DNA from 2 places in the Xenorhabdus sp. SGI 60 genome. Region 1 is predicted to be linked to the other one. Evidence: predicted binding sites of a transcription regulator. Region 1 holds the regulator's gene; the other holds the start of a gene.

Evidence for each region. The regulator CRP, encoded in region 1, controls carbon source genes, mostly activating them, when cyclic AMP is high. The targets are predictions, from matches to a motif close to ATGTGANNNNNNTCACAT.
Region 2: epd (erythrose-4-phosphate dehydrogenase) is a predicted target of CRP. The motif match lies at 1,466-1,483, and genes of this name have one in related genera.

What each region holds. Positions count from the first base shown of each region.
Region 1 covers NZ_CP196860.1:298,446-301,880, reverse strand. Annotated here, with positions in the region: gene ACSJJG_RS01425 (phosphoribulokinase) at 1-622, shown strand, start outside; gene crp (cAMP-activated global transcriptional regulator CRP) at 1,046-1,678, shown strand; gene ACSJJG_RS01415 (aspartate aminotransferase family protein) at 1,740-2,957, opposite strand; gene ACSJJG_RS01410 (aminodeoxychorismate synthase component II) at 3,079-3,435, opposite strand, start outside.
Region 2 covers NZ_CP196860.1:3,224,836-3,228,270, forward strand. Annotated here, with positions in the region: gene pgk (phosphoglycerate kinase) at 1-181, opposite strand, end outside; gene epd (erythrose-4-phosphate dehydrogenase) at 256-1,275, opposite strand; gene tkt (transketolase) at 1,565-3,435, opposite strand, start outside.

The sequences.
Region 1 (3,435 bases):
CCTTGAGTACGGAGAAACGGGCAATGGCCGCTGCCGAAAATATCTCCATACCTATGATGAGGCCGTTCCTTATAACCAATTGCCGGGTACTTTCACACCGTGGGAACCTCTGCCATCAAATACGGACGTCCTATTTTATGAAGGGCTGCACGGTGGTGTTGTCACGCCACAACACAATGTTGCCAGTCATGTTGATCTGTTGATTGGCGTTGTGCCTATCGTCAACTTAGAATGGATACAAAAACTCATCCGTGATACCGGTGAGCGTGGGCATTCCAGAGAGGCTGTCATGGATTCCGTTGTCCGCTCAATGGATGACTATATCCGCTACATCACTCCTCAGTTTTCACGTACCCATATCAATTTCCAGCGTGTCCCTACCGTTGATACCTCTAACCCCTTCTCTGCCAAAGCCATTCCCTCGCTGGACGAAAGTTTTATCGTGATCCGCTTCCGTGGTCTCACTCAAATTGATTTTCCTTATTTACTCGCTATGCTTCAGGGTTCATTTATTTCCAGCATAAATACTATCGTCGTTCCGGGTGGAAAAATGGGACTGGCAATGGAATTAATTATGGCGCCGCTTGTTAAACAATTACTGGAAGGCAAAAAAATCTCGTAATTTAATCCCCATTTAATTTTTAATAAAACAGGTAACAAAAAATAATGTTACCTGTTTTATTTAAATAAATAGGCCATTTTTTGTGACATAATTTTTTCCCTTTTATAAATATAAAATCAATAAAACCAACTCTTCTGCCTGATTTCTGGTAATCTGGCAGTCTGTTTAATAGGCTAAGCGATACAGGAGAAGACAGAAACGCTTTCCTGTGTTACAAACAAGGTTACAAATAGGGACTGGCAAGATATATGGTTAAGATCAATATGCCCAAATTTTGACATCTTTATAATCCATATAAAATTCCCGCTTGTCAGTTTTTCAGCAGGTTAATATGTTAAGCTATTGACTTTATAAAGCCAGCCTGAAGAGGAACTACAGTTTCTCACACCATAAAGGCAGAAATAACAACAGAGGATAAAGCGAATGGTTCTCGGCAAGCCACAAACAGACCCGACTCTTGAATGGTTTTTGTCACACTGCCATATTCACAAATATCCATCCAAGAGCACGCTTATTCATCAAGGCGAGAAAGCAGAAACGCTTTACTACATTGTTAAAGGTTCGGTTGCTGTTCTAATAAAAGATGAAGAAGGTAAGGAGATGATTCTCTCTTATTTAAATCAGGGAGATTTCATTGGTGAACTTGGATTGTTTGAAGAGGGGCAAGAACGTACTGCATGGGTGCGAGCCAAAAGTGCCTGTGAAGTGGCTGAAATTTCCTATAAGAAATTTCGCCAGTTAATTCAGGTCAATCCTGATATTCTGATGCGTTTATCTGCCCAAATGGCAAGTCGCCTACAAACCACTTCCGAAAAAGTAGGCAACTTAGCCTTTCTGGACGTTACAGGCCGTATCGCCCAGACGTTGCTCAATTTGGCCAAACAACCTGATGCAATGACTCACCCTGATGGTATGCAAATCAAAATCACACGTCAGGAAATTGGGCAGATTGTGGGTTGCTCCCGTGAAACGGTTGGCCGTATCCTGAAAATGCTGGAAGATCAAAACCTGATCTCTGCACATGGCAAAACCATCGTCGTTTACGGGACTCGTTAATTCCCGATAAACCAGAAACTCAGCCAGTGCAATCTGTTACTTCGCACTGGCTTTTTTACTTTTATTGGTTTAACCAGCGGAATATCGCCATTTCCAGCCGCATCATGCCGTCTGTAATTTCGTCCTCAGGAATGATCAATGATGGAGTAAAGCGCAAGATGCTGTCTCCTGCACTTAATAACATCAATCCCGATTCCGCCGCTTGCTGCACTATTTCTCTGGCCTTGCCCTGATATTCAGCTTTCAATACGGCGCCAATAAGCAAGCCTTTTCCACGAACTTCATGGAAAATACCATATTTTTGGTTCAGCTTTTCCAGAGCATGAATGAGCATATCGTGCCGTTTTTCCACGCCCATCATCACTTCTGGCGTATTGATGATATCCAGTACGACACAACCGATACTACAAGCCAATGGGTTTCCACCATAAGTCGTTCCATGCGCGCCCGTTTCCATTGCCGCCGCTATTGTATCTGTCGTTAACATTGCACTGATGGGAAAACCGCCCCCCAGCGCTTTTGCTGTCGTCAGGATATCCGGCTGTACGCCATAATGCTGGTAAGCATATAACTTACCCGTGCGCCCTATTCCACTCTGGACTTCATCAAAGACCAACAAGGCCTGATGTTTATCACACAATTCCCGCACTCCATGCAGAAACGCCATCGTCGCAGGAGTCACTCCCCCTTCTCCTTGAATTGGCTCCAAAACAACAGCACAAGTGTGATCATCGATTTCCGCCCTGACAGCATCCAAATCGTTAAAAGGTACGTGAACAATATCAGCAGGTTTAGGTCCAAACCCGTCGGCATATTTCGGCTGTCCTCCTACCGAAACAGTGAAAAAGGTGCGTCCATGAAACGCCTGATGGAAAGCAATAATTTTAGTTTTATTCGGATGATGACGAGTAATCGCATAACGACGTGCCAATTTAAATGCCGCTTCATTGGCTTCCGCTCCCGAATTAGCGAAAAAGACTTTCTGGGCAAAGGTCGCATCAATCAATTTTTGCGCTAAAGTTAAGGCTGGCTCATTGGTAAAAATATTGCTGACATGCCACAATTTTTCACCTTGCTGTTTCAGGACGTTCACCAAAGCCGGGTGACAGTGCCCCAAAGCCAGAACAGCGATACCTCCGGCAAAATCAATATATTCTTTACCCTGTTGATCCCATACTCGACTTCCTTGCCCTCTGACAGGAATAAAATTCGCCGGTGCATAAATGGGCAACATCACTTGATCATAGGTATTTCGTTTTGTTGCTTTATTTTCTGCCATTTCCCCCACCTTATTTTTATCTTTGCTATTTAAAAATGAAATAATAATCATAAAATATGAATAAAAAATCATTTAAGAGCAAATAAAAAAACACTGAATGAGGGAGTATGGAGGTAACTGACTAATATTTGAGGAAATTATTCAACAATTCATGTCCCTGCTCACTCAGAATGCTTTCTGGATGAAATTGCACGCCTTCCAGTGGCAAAGTACGGTGACGTATTCCCATGATTTCATCTACGTCGCCATTGCGCTGACTCCAGGCCGTCACTTCAAATGAAGCAGGAAGCGTTTCTGCGGCAACGACCAGAGAGTGATAACGCGTGACCGTCAATGGACGATCTAATCCTTTAAATACCCCTTGCTGGCTATGATGGATCAGACTGGTTTTTCCATGCATCACTTCACGAGCTTTAACAACGCTTGCACCAAAAGCCTGACCTATTGCCTGATGTCCCAGGCACACCCCGAGGATGGG
Region 2 (3,435 bases), 2.9 Mb from region 1:
CCAGGTGAGAAGTAACCATGACCTTGGCTCCCTGACTCAACGCAGCCTCAATCGTCGGCAAAGATGCACGGATACGTGCATCAGAGGTAACTTTGCCATCTTTTACAGGCACATTCAGATCAGCACGGATCAAGACACGTTTACCCGCCAGATCTAAATCAGTCATCTTAATTACAGACATGGTGAATCCTCTCATTGATTCTTTATAAAATTACTCAATCTTCTGCTGTGTGCCGTTTGTGACACAACAAATGATTATTTGAAACCGGTTGCGGCCATTGTCAACGTCGTATCAATCATACGATTGGCAAAGCCCCACTCATTGTCACACCACACAAGGGTTTTAATCAGGTGTTTCCCGCTCACCCTCGTTTGTGTGCCATCCACAATAGCACTGTGGGGATCGTGGTTAAAATCCGTTGAAACCAACGGCAGATCCGTGTAATTCACTATACCACGAAACTCCCTGACCGCTGATTTTTGCAGGATCTGGTTCACATCTTCAACATTCACTGCCGAGCGGACTGTGACACTTAAATCAATGGCCGTCACATTGATAGTGGGCACCCGAACAGAAATCGCCTCAAACCGATCATTGAATTTAGGAAAAACACGTGTGATCCCCGCAGCCAGTTTTGTATCAACAGGAATAATGGATTGACTGGCCGCCCGGGTTCGACGTAAATCACAGTGATAAGCATCAATCACGGGTTGATCATTCATTGATGCGTGGATGGTTGTCACCGTACCTGATTCAATATTGAACGCATCATCCAACACTTTGATGATTGGAATAATGCAGTTTGTTGTACAGGATGCATTAGAAACAATACGATCTTCGGCAACCAATGAATGGTGATTGACACCATATACCACGGTCGCATCCAGATTATTTCCCCCTGGATGTGAAAACAGGACCTTTTTAGCCCCACTAGCGATATGAGACTCTCCGTCTGCCCGCTCACCATATTTACCCGTGCAGTCAAGTACAATATCAATATCCAGCGCTTTCCACGGCAGGGCTGAGATATTCGGTTGATGAAACAACCGAATACTGTTTTCTCCTACTTGCAGTAAATCATTATTCAGGCGTACATCCCATGCAAAACGCCCATGACTGGAATCGTATTTCAATAAGTGAGCAATGCCTTGTGCATCGGCCAACTCATTGATAGCGATCACTGAAATTTCAGCTTGACGCCCGGATTCGTAAAGAGCACGCAACACGCTACGCCCAACTCTCCCGAAACCGTTAATCGCTACCCTGATAGTCATGTTACTCCCTGAATTTCTCTGTAGTTACGCAACCGCTTAGGATAACTGAGCAATGTCTGCTTGTACTGATAATTCATCACAAAATTAACCAGATTGTGACATACAAGACATTTTATAAACTAAATCACACACCTAACTGAAACGGTTCAGCCACTATGAAAGCAGATTACGAGAAAACAAGAGTGATGGCAAGCGCCATTCGTCACATGATAGAGGAAAAATTGAACAAAAAAAGAGCGCATTCGCTCTAAAATTGATACGAATGCGCTTAATATGGATTATTTGCCGGTTATTTCAACAAATCCGTTGCCTTGGCTACTACATTTTCAACCGTGAAGCCAAACTCTTTGAACAGAAGATCAGCAGGTGCAGATTCACCGAAAGTATTCATACCGACGATAGCACCATTGATACCAACATATTTGAACCAGTAATCAGAGATACCCGCTTCGATGGCAACACGGGCAGAAACTGCCGCTGGTAATACGGCTTCACGATATGCAGCCTCTTGCTTATCGAAAGCATCGGTAGATGGCATAGAAACCACGCGAACCTGACGACCTTCAGCGGTCAGTTGCTCGGCCGCCTTCACCGCCAATTCCACTTCGGAACCCGTTGCAATCAGAATCAACTCAGGCTGGCCTGCACAATCTTTCAGGATGTAAGCCCCTTTCTCGATATTCGCTAATTGCTCAGTAGTACGATCCTGTTGTGCCAGGTTTTGACGGGAGAAAATCAATGCAGTTGGACCATCTTTGCGCTCAATGGCATATTTCCACGCCACCGCAGATTCAACCTGGTCACATGGACGCCATGTGCTCATATTTGGCGTTACGCGCAGGCTGGCAATTTGTTCGACGGGTTGGTGAGTTGGGCCATCTTCACCCAGTCCGATGGAATCGTGGGTATAAACGAAGATGCTACGCACTTTCATCAAAGCCGCCATGCGTACAGCGTTACGGGCATATTCCACGAACATCAGGAATGTTGCGCCATAAGGCACAAAACCACCATGTAATGCGATACCGTTCATGATGGCAGACATACCGAATTCACGCACACCATAGTGAATGTAATTACCGTCCTGAACGTCGTTCAAAGGCTTAGAACCAGACCACATGGTCAGGTTACTTGGTGCTAAGTCAGCAGAGCCACCCATGAATTCTGGCAGAACTTTACCGAAGGCTTCCAGTGCATTTTGTGATGCCTTACGGCTCGCAATAGAAGCTGGGTTCTGTTGCAGCTTTTCAATGAATGCCTTGGACTCAGCTTCCCAGTTTGCTGGCAACTCACCGCGGGTACGCCGGTTAAATTCAGCAGCCAGTTCTGGGTAAGCTTGCGCATAGGCAGCAAATTTTTCTTCCCAAGTGGCTTCTTTGACTTTGCCTGCTTCCTGGGCGTTCCAGCCAGCGTAAATGTCCTGAGGAATTTCAAACGCAGGATATTCCCACCCCAGTGCCTTACGGGTTGCTTCAATTTCAGCATCACCTAGCGGGGCACCGTGACATTCTTCTTTGCCTGCTTTGTTTGGTGAACCAAAGCCGATGATGGTTTTGCACATCAACAGGGATGGCTTACCTGTCTCTTTGCGGGCTGCTTCAATAGCCGCCGCAATCGCATCAGAATCATGACCATCTACACCACGGATAACATGCCAGCCATAGGCTTCAAAACGTGTTGCGGTATCATCAGTGAACCAGCCTTCTACCTCACCATCGATAGAAATACCGTTGTCATCATAGAATGCGATCAATTTGCCCAGTTTCAGTGTACCCGCCAAAGAACAAACTTCATGGGAGATACCTTCCATCATACAGCCGTCACCCATGAATACATAAGTATAGTGATCGACGATATCATGGCCTGGACGGTTGAACTGCGCTGCCAGTGTGCGTTCTGCAATCGCAAAACCGACTGCATTGGCAATACCCTGTCCCAATGGGCCAGTCGTAGTTTCTACGCCCGGAGTATAGCCATATTCTGGGTGGCCTGGAGTTTTAGAGTGTAGTTGACGGAAATTCTTCAAATCGTCAATAGAAACATCATAACCCGTCAGGTGCAGAAGGCTGTATATCAGCATGGAGCCGTGGCCATTGGATAACACGAAACGGTCACGATCAACCCAGCCAGGATGAGAAGGGTTATGGTTTAAATAATCAC